Regions from separate parts of the Sinorhizobium prairiense genome, predicted to be linked through region 1. Evidence: riboswitches for the same ligand, from Rfam matches in the RefSeq annotation. Region 1 holds a riboswitch; the other holds the start of a gene.
What was found. Region 1 has a riboswitch for S-adenosylmethionine ahead of N0Q91_RS15355 (O-succinylhomoserine sulfhydrylase). Riboswitches for the same ligand answer to the same signal wherever they lie in the genome.
Positions count from the first base shown of each region.

Region 1 (4,714 bases):
CCGGTCGATCTTGTGGTTGCGGATTTCTCGACGCCGGACCGCGTCCGCGCCTATGCGCGCTATGATGAGGAGGCGCTTGCCGACGCCGAAAAGAGCGGGCGCGTCCAGCCTCATGAATTGTTGGGCAACGGCGTCCTCGCCTTCACGATCGACCAGGGTGCGCACACGCAGCGCTACCAGGGCATCGTCGCGCTTGACGGGGCGACGCTCGAGGACATCGCCGGTGCCTATTTCCGCCAGTCGGAGCAGATACCGACCAGGGTGCGCCTCGCCGTTGCCGAGCTTCTCGACAAGGACGAGAACGGCAAGCCGCGGCACCGCTGGCGCGCCGGCGGCATGGTCGCGCAGTTCCTGCCCGACGCGCCGGACAGGATGCGCCAGGCGGATCTGCCGGGCGGCGACGGTGACGAAGGCCACGAGGATTTCTTCGACGAGGACGACCTCTGGGCGGAAGCCAAGGTGATGGTCGAGACGATCGACACCGATGAACTCACCGATCCGACGGTCGGTACCGAGCGATTGCTGTACCGTCTGTTCCATGAGCGCGGCGTGCGCGTCTATGAGCCGCAGGCGGTCTACGATCGCTGCAGCTGCTCGCGCGAGAAGATCAAGGACGTTCTGGTGGGGCTCGGTAACGAGGATATCGAAGCCAGCGTCGAGGACGGCCTGGTCAAGGTGACCTGCGAGTTCTGCTCGACGACCTACCGCTTCGAGGCGAGCGAAGTCCGCCCGCAATAGCGCAGCCGCGCTGAATTGCGCGCTGAATCAATTAAGCGTGCGGACGAGGCCCGGTGAATCGAGCGAGAAGGCGGGAATGGCGACATCGAAAGTCTCCCCGCCTTCCGCCTCCATGCTGTAATGGCCGAACATCACGCCGGAGGGCGTATCCAGCGGGCAGCCGGAGGAGTATTCGTAGGTATCGCCGGGGTTGAGCAGCGGCTGCTCGCCGATCACGCCGGGGCCGCTCACCTCGTCCACCTGACCGTTCTCGTCGGTGATGTGCCAGTAGCGGGTCATCAGCCGGACCGCGCGCCCGGAATGGTTCGCTATGATGATGCGATAGCCCCAGACATAGCGGCTGTCGTCGGGATCCGACTGTTCTTCCAGGTAGTACGGCTCGACCGTCACTTCGATGTCGCGTGTCAGCGCGCGGTACATGTGCAACACCCTATTTCAAATCCGTACGCGTATTCTACAGCAATATGGTTTCGTCAAGAATAACGGCGAGATTGTGCGAGTGGTATCAAATTTCCCAGGAGGCAGCGGCAATGCTTGACGGCGTGCTTCGCAGGCGGCTCGATCCGGTTCTGGACAGGTTCGGCGCCGCACTGGCCGGCCGCGGGGTCAGTGCCGATGCCGTCACCATCCTCGGCCTTTGCCTTGGCCTTGCGGCAGCCCTGCTCATCGGTCTCGGCGCTTACCTGCCCGCCGCCGCTCTGATCCTTGTGAGCCGGCTCTGCGACGGCCTCGACGGAGCCGTCGCCCGCGCGAGCCGGAAAACGGATTTCGGCGGCTTTCTCGACATCGTTCTCGATTTCACCTTTTACGGGGCCGTCCCACTCGGTTTCATCATCGCAGATCCGGCCGCGAACGGTCTTGCCGGCGGATTTCTGCTCTTCGCCTTCTATGTCAACGGCGCGAGCTTCCTCGCCTATGCCGTGATGGCCGAGAAGCGCGGCCTGACGACCGAGGTGCGCGGTGCGAAGTCGCTCTACTTCACGACGGGGCTCGCAGAGGCCACGGAGACGATCGTCTTTTTTCTGCTGTCGTGCCTGTTGCCCGGGTGGTTCCCCTTGTTCGCAACGGTCTTCGCGCTCGTCTGCCTCTATACGGCGCTGTCGCGGATCGTTCTCGCAAGACTGACATTTCGGCAAGACTGACGACAAAGCCCGCTGACGCGGGCTTCGTCATGGTGTCGGTCAGGCGTTTACGCCCTTCAGCGCCCTTGCGAAATCCTCGATGAGGTCTTCGCTGTCCTCGATCCCGGCCGAGAAGCGCACCGTTCCGGCGGAGATGCCGAGTTCGGCGCGGGCTTCGTCGGTGAGGTTCTTGTGGGTGGTCGTCGCCGGATGGGTGATCAGGCTCTTGGAATCGCCGAGATTGTTGGAGATCCGGATGATTTCAAGCGCGTTCTGCAGGGCGAAGGCTGCTTCCTTGCCGCCCTTGAGCTCGAAGGCGACCAGCGTCGAGCCGCCGCTCATCTGCTTCGCAATGATGTCGGCCTGCGGGTGATCCTTGCGGCCCGGATAGATGACGCGGGCTACCTGCGGCTGCTCCGCGAGGAAATCGGCGATGCGGCGGGCGCTTTCGGTCTGCTGCTTGACGCGCAGCGGCAGGGTCTCGATCCCCTTCAGCAGCGTCCAGGCGTTGAAGGGCGACATGGCCGGGCCGGTGTGACGGAAATAGTCGTGCAGGTTCTCGTCGATCCACTGCTTGTCGGAGAGCACCACGCCGCCGAGGCAGCGCCCCTGGCCGTCGATGTGTTTCGTCGCGGAATAGACGACGACATGGGCGCCAAGCTCCAGCGGTTTCTGGAACAGCGGCGTCGCGAAGACGTTGTCGACCACCACCTTGGCGCCGATCTGATCGGCGAGCTTGGCGACGCCGGCGATGTCGATCACTTCGAGCGTCGGGTTGGTCGGGCTTTCGAGGAAGAAGACCTTGGTGTTCGGACGCACCGCGTCTTCCCAGTTCTTGAGATCGCGACCGTCGACCAGGGTGCACTCGACGCCGTATTTCGGCGCCAGCGTTTCCACGACCCAGCGGCAGGAGCCGAAGAGCGCCCGGGCCGCGACGATGTGGTCGCCCGCCTTCACCTGGCACAGGATTGCCGCGGAAACCGCCGCCATGCCGGAGGCGGTGGCGCGCGCGTCTTCCGCGCCTTCGAGCATGCACATGCGCTTCTCGAACATGTCGTTGGTCGGACTGCCGTAGCGCGCATAGATGAAACCGTCGGTCTCGCCCTTGAACCGGGCCTCCGCCGCTTCGGAGCTGTCGTAGACGAAGCCTTGCGTCAGAAAGATCGCTTCGGAAGTCTCGCCGTACTGGGAGCGGAGCGTTCCGCCGTGGACGAGTTGGGTTGCCGGGCGCCAATTCTTGCTCATGAGAACGTCACTTTCAAAAACAAAAAAACCGGCCGCGAAACGACCGGTTTGACACCCGGCCTTTTTAGCTACTTGTTTAACGTGGCTGCAAGCCGACCGGCCAAATCACCACGGGATAAAGCTCCAATACTGCCTGGCCGCGCTTGCGTCAATTCCCGGAGTTTGGTTTTGTCTGGCAACTGTAAATGAGGATCGGAATGGGGCGCGACACAGGGATTTTGGCCGACCGCGCAATTGCTGCGCTGTATGCCTCGGGACGACTGAAGAGCGAGAAGGCGCTGGATGATGACCAGATCCAGCCGGCCAGCCTCGATCTTCGCCTTGGATCCAAGGCGTTCCGCGTCCGGGCGAGCTTCATGCCCGGCCCTTCTCATCTGGTCGCCGACAAGCTCGACCGGCTCAAGCTGCATGTCGTCGATCTGAGCGAAGGCGCGGTGCTTGAGACCGGCTGCGTCTACATCGTGCCGCTGATGGAAAGCCTGTCGTTGCCGGCAGACATGTCGGCCTCCGCCAATCCGAAGAGCTCGACCGGCCGCCTGGATATCTTCACACGCGTGATTACCGACAGGGCGCAGGAGTTCGACAAGATCCCGGCGGGCTATAGCGGACCGCTCTATCTCGAAATCAGCCCGCGAACCTTTCCGATCGTCGTCAGGCGCGGTTCGCGGCTTTCGCAGATACGCTTCCGCATAGGCCACTCGGTTCTTTCCGAGCAGGAACTGCTGGCTCTGCACGAAAGCGACGTGCTCGTCGCCAGTGACCGGCCGAACGTTTCCGGCGGCGGCATTGCCCTTTCCATCGATCTCAAGGGCACCGGACCGGACGGCCTGATCGGCTACCGCGGCAAGCATCATACATCGGTGGTCGATGTCGACAAGAAAGCCCAGCATGCCGTTTTCGACTTCTGGGAGCCGCTCTACAGCCGCGGCCGCGACGATCTCGTGCTCGACCCGGACGAGTTCTACATCCTCGTGTCCCGCGAAGCCGTCCATGTGCCGCCGCGCTATGCCGCCGAAATGACACCCTTCGACCCGCTCGTGGGCGAGTTCCGCGTCCATTATGCCGGCTTTTTCGATCCCGGCTTCGGCCATGCGTCGGCCGGCGGCAGCGGCAGCCGGGCGGTGCTCGAGGTGCGCAGCCACGAGGTACCGTTCATTCTGGAGCACGGGCAGATCGTCGGCCGTCTCGTCTACGAGCACATGCTGGAACGTCCGGAGGGACTTTACGGCCTCGATCTCGGCTCCAATTATCAAGCGCAGGGGCTCAAGCTCTCCAAGCATTTTCGCGCCGAGTGAGCATTGTGCTTGACAGATCGCGGCTGTTGAGGAAATTTCCGGTTCTGTCGCGGGTGTAGTTCAGTGGTAGAACGCCAGCTTCCCAAGCTTGATGTCGTCGGTTCGATCCCGATCACCCGCTCCAATTCCTCCTTTCATAGAGGCGCCATAGCGCTGCGGATTCTCTGGGTATTGATACTGTCGGCCGTTTTCGCCCCGGGTTTGGCTTTGGCACAGCCGAAGGAACTGCCCCGGCTGTTCGATGCCCGCGAACGGATTGCCAAGCCGGACCTCAGCGGCCTTGCCAGGCTTCGTTTCCTGACCACCGTCGACTTC
Region 1 covers NZ_CP104131.1:2,624,051-2,628,764, reverse strand. The annotation lists gene N0Q91_RS15370 (Hsp33 family molecular chaperone) at 1-738, shown strand, start outside; gene apaG (Co2+/Mg2+ efflux facilitator ApaG/CorD) at 766-1,158, opposite strand; gene N0Q91_RS15360 (CDP-alcohol phosphatidyltransferase family protein) at 1,269-1,880, shown strand; gene N0Q91_RS15355 (O-succinylhomoserine sulfhydrylase) at 1,920-3,104, opposite strand; SAM riboswitch at 3,148-3,226, opposite strand; gene N0Q91_RS15350 (2'-deoxycytidine 5'-triphosphate deaminase) at 3,302-4,399, shown strand; tRNA gene N0Q91_RS15345 (tRNA-Gly) at 4,449-4,523, shown strand; gene N0Q91_RS15340 (transporter substrate-binding domain-containing protein) at 4,601-4,714, shown strand, end outside.

Region 2 (4,714 bases), 730 kb from region 1:
TGTCAAGTCCGATTCTGACACTGAAACGCTGGGGCTCTCTTCTTTCCTCGCCGCAGCCGAATTCGTTACCGGTCTCACGCTGCCGGTGGATGGCGGTTATCGCGTCGGATAGGAGCGACAGGAAGCGTTTCACTGTTCGATGAAACGGTGAAACTGAAAGTGCTCTAACGGCCTGCGCTGCCTCAGCTTTTCGTAAAAACGTAATCCGTTTCCTGCCGGAGCGTTTCGCCGGGTCTCAGCACCGCCTTCGGGAAACCTTCGTGGTTCACCGCATCGGGCCAGATCTGGGTTTCCAGGCAGAGGCCGGCGAAGGGGCCGTAACGGCGGCCGTCGAGGCCGGGAACCGGTACGTCGAGCTTTTCTCCGGTATAGAGCTGCACGCCGGGCTCCGTCGTCAGCACTTCCAGCGACACACCGGAATTGATGCTGCGTACGAGCGCCACGGAGCGTTTCTGCGTCCGTTCCGGCGAGAGGCAGAAGTTGTGGTCGTAAGCGATTCCGTCGCCGTCCAGCTGCCTTCTCAGCGGGGTCATTTCGCGAAGATCGAAGGCGGTGCCGGCGACGGGGCGGATCTCGCCCGTCGGAATCTGCCGTTCATCGGTGGGCAGGTAGTGGTCTGCCGCAATCATGATGTCGTGGCCGAATGCGTCCGCGCCGCCGTCGAGGTTGAAATAGCTGTGCTGGCAGACATTGGCGAGGGTCGGCGCGTCGGTCTCAGTTTCGTAGACGACGTTGAGCGCGCCGCCCGGTTTCAGCGTATAGGTGCAGGTGATCGTGCAATTGCCCGGGTAGCCGGCGCGGCCGTCCGGATCGGTGATCTCGAGCGTTACGCTGTCTTCGGCCCGCCTGAGGATCGACCAGTTGCGCTTGGCGATATTGTCGCTGCCGCCGTGGAGATGCGTGGCGCCCTTCTCATTGAGCTCGAGTTGATAGGCCTTGCCTTCGAGCACGAAGCGGCCACCGCCGATGCGGTTGGCGTTGCGCCCGGGCGTGGCCCCGAAATAGGAGGAATGGACCGGATAGCTTTCGAAATCCTCGAAGCCGAGCACGAGCGGGGCTGCATGTCCTTCGAGCCGAAGATCCTGGATGACCGAGCCCCATGTGATCACCGACGCCGTCAGCCCGCCGCCCTGAAGCGTCACGCGCTGTACGGGCTCGCCGGAGGGCAGGTGCCCGAAGATTTCCGTGTCTGTTCCCATGCATCTCCCCATTTCCGCGAGTCGGCGTCAACCTGCTGCATTTCCGCCGAGGCGGCAACCGGAAAGTCATACTTTTTACGTCAACGCGCTTCGGTTCCGATCTTCGCCAGCTCGTAGGGCGTCGTCTGGTAAATCTCGTTGATCCAGTTGCCGAAGAAGAGATGTGCATGGCTTCGCCAGCGGTTCTGCGGCGGAAGTGCGGAGTCATTGTGCGGGAAATAGTCGTGCGGCAGCTTGATCGGCACGCCGGCATCGACGTCGCGGAAATATTCCTCCGACAGGGACGTCGAATCATATTCGACGTGATTGAACATGTAGAGCCGGTTGCCTTTCTTCTCGTGCACGAGGCAGACGCCCACTTCCTTTGATTCCATCAGGATTTCGAGATCCGGCACCCGGTCGATATCGGCGCGGCGCACCTCGGTCCAGCGCGAAACGGGCACGGCGAAATCGTCGGAAAAGCCGTTCAGATAGACCGAAGAGGGCTGCAAGTTCTGGTGGCGGTAGACGCCGAAGGCTTTTTCCTTCAGCGGATATTTCGGAACACCGTGGAAATGGTAGATCGCAGCCATCCCGCCCCAGCAGACGTTCAGCGTCGAATGGACGTTGGTCGTCGTCCAATCGAAGATGCGCTGCAGCTCCTTCCAGTAGGTGACCTCTTCGTATTCGAGCGTCTCGATCGGCGCGCCGGTGATGATGAAGCCATCGAACTTACGGGCCTCCACTTCCTCGAAGGTCTCGTAAAAGGCGAGCAGATGTTCTTCGGGCGTGTTCTTCGGCCGGTGGCCGTTGACGCGGACCAGCGTCAATTCGACCTGAAGCGGCGTGGCGCCGATCAGCCGCGCCATCTGGATCTCGGTCTTGATCTTGTTGGGCATCAGGTTCAAGAGCCCGATCTGCAGCGGCCGGATGTCCTGGCGGACCGCCTCGGTCTCGGTCATCAGCCGCACACCCTCGTGAACGAGAGTTTCGAAGGCGGGCAGCGTATCGGGTATCTTGATGGGCATGGGCGTCCACTCGATCAATACAAAAAAACCGGCGGCGAAACGATCGCGACCGGTCCTCGGAAATCCATTGTTCCCTCGGCCCTTTAGCGACTTCTTTAACGTGGCTGCAAGCCGGCCGGCCAAATCACCACGGATCGTAGATAGCGCGAGGAGGGCCGCGCGGTCAATGAAAAAGGATTCGCCGGCGTCGGGGCGGCCTTATCCCCGAAATGCCGTAACCTCGATCTCGATCAGCATTTCCGGGCGGATGAGGTCGCAGACGATCATCGTCGCGGCCGGGCGGATCTCGCCGAAGGTCTCGCCGAAGATCGGGAATACGCGGTCGGCAAAGCTGGCATCGGTGACGTAGTAGTGGTTGCGAACGACGTCCGACAGCGAGAAGCCGGCTTCCTTCAGGGCGCCTTCGATCGTCTTCAGGCAGTTGCGGGCCTGTTCCTCCACCGTTTCCGGCATGGTCATGGTGGCGTAGTCGTAGCCGGTCGTGCCGGAGACGAAGCACCAGTCGCCCTTCGCGACGGCACGCGAATAACCTGCCGTCTTTTCGAAGGGCGAACCGGACGAGATGAGCTTGCGCGTCATCCGACAGCTCATGCCCAGGGGCGGGAAGCGGCGGTCGCCTTCTCGTAATTGTCGATGGAGCGGCCTTTTTCGAGCGTGAGGCCGATATCGTCGAGGCCGTTCAGCAGGCAGTGGCGCTTGAAGGCATCGACCTCGAACTTGATCGAGCCGCCGTCCGGACCGGTGATCTCCTGCGCTTCGAGATCGACCGTGAGAATGGCATTGGAGCCGCGGCTGGCGTCATCCATCAGCTTGTCGAGGTCTTCCTGGCTAACGACGATGGGCAGGATGCCGTTCTTGAAACAGTTGTTGTAGAAGATGTCGGCGAAGGAGGTCGAGATGACGCAGCGGATGCCGAAATCGAGGAGCGCCCAAGGTGCATGCTCGCGCGAGGAGCCGCAGCCGAAATTGTCGCCGGCGACGAGAATCTTGGCGTTCTGATAGGCAGGCTTGTTGAGAACGAAGTCCGGGTTGGGGGTGCCGTCCTCGTTGTAGCGCGCCTCGGCGAAAAGCCCGGTGCCGAGACCGGTGCGCTTGATCGTCTTCAGGTAATCCTTCGGAATGATCATGTCCGTGTCGATGTTGACGACGGGCAGGGGAGCGGCAACGCCGGTGAGCTTGACGAACTTGTCCATGACTTGGCCTTCGATTTCAGCGGAAATGTTCGAGAAGCGTTTAGATCAGTTTTGCGCCGAAATGAAGGAGAATCTGCTTTCATGAAGCGGGATGCGGGCGGAAACCGCTTCTCCCGCTTCCGGCAATCCGATTCTAAAGATCGATGATCGTCCCGCGCCCGTCGTTCCACACCCGCATCTCGCGCTGAGTGCTTCCCGGATTGGCGCGTGCCCCCGCTCGAACATGCACGGGCCGTCCGTTGAGCTTGGCGGCGATCGCGCTGCCGACGGCAATAATGGCGGCGATCCCAGCGAGCGCCAGGGCGAGCGAGGCGGTGAACACGAAGGCCACGAGCGTTATGGTGATGGCGGCGGCCGTGAAGAGAACAGAGCGGATGCTTTGCATGATTGTCACCTTTCTGCTCGGCATGTGGGTGCTGGCCACGCCGCTTGCAAGAGGGTCCGCCCGTCTCGTCTTGCGCAAAGGTTGAAAGGCAGGCACAACGAACGGCATGACAGGGAACGGCATGAGAGCGATCGACCACCATCCCGTGCGGCTGCGCCGCTCGGTGCTTTCGGTTCCGGCCGACAATCAGCGCGCGCTCGCCAAGGCTCGTGAATTGGCTGCGGACGCCGTGATCTTCGACCTCGAGGATTCCGTCTTGCCGGACCGCAAGGCTGCGGCGCGCGATGCGCTCGTCCGGCATCTTGCCGACAACCGGCCGCAGGGCGAAACGGTCATCCGCGTCAATGCGGCGGGCTCCGGCTTCGGCGAGGCCGATCTCGCAGCGGCTCTTGCCGCGCGGCCCGATGCTATCCTCCTGCCCAAGGTCGAAAGCCCCGCCGATATTCAGGGCGCGCTCGATTGGCTTGCGGAACGGGACGCGCCGGATGAGCTGAGGCTCTGGGCGATGATCGAGACGCCGCGCGGGGTCGTGAACGGGCCGGCGATCGCCGAGACCGGCCGCACCTCCGGCGGCCGGCTGGACTGCTTCGTCGTCGGGCTGAACGATCTTCGCAAGGAGACGGGCGTGCCCGCCTTTCCGGGCCGGACCTATCTCGTTCCGTGGCTGATGCAGATTCTTCTTGCCGCGCGCGGCAGCGGGCTCGACGTCATCGACGCGGTCTTCAACGATTTCCGCGATCCGGAAGGCTTCGAGGCGGAGTGCCGGCAAGGGCGCGACATGGGTTATGACGGCAAGATGCTGATCCATCCGGCGCAGATCGATGCGGCCAATCGGCATTTCGGCCTGGACGAGGCTGCGGTCGAGGAGGCGCGCGCGATCATCGAGGCCTTTGCCTTGCCGGACAATGCCGGAAAGGGCGTCATCAACCT
Region 2 covers NZ_CP104131.1:3,351,677-3,356,390, forward strand. The annotation lists gene N0Q91_RS18780 (aldose epimerase family protein) at 183-1,199, opposite strand; gene metA (homoserine O-acetyltransferase MetA) at 1,280-2,206, opposite strand; SAM riboswitch at 2,270-2,347, opposite strand; gene N0Q91_RS18790 (RidA family protein) at 2,405-2,785, opposite strand; gene leuD (3-isopropylmalate dehydratase small subunit) at 2,794-3,399, opposite strand; gene N0Q91_RS18800 (hypothetical protein) at 3,533-3,784, opposite strand; gene N0Q91_RS18805 (HpcH/HpaI aldolase/citrate lyase family protein) at 3,906-4,714, shown strand, end outside.
Region 2: it holds a riboswitch for S-adenosylmethionine, as region 1 does, so the genes downstream of both, metA (homoserine O-acetyltransferase MetA) here and N0Q91_RS15355 (O-succinylhomoserine sulfhydrylase) in region 1, are expected to answer to the same signal.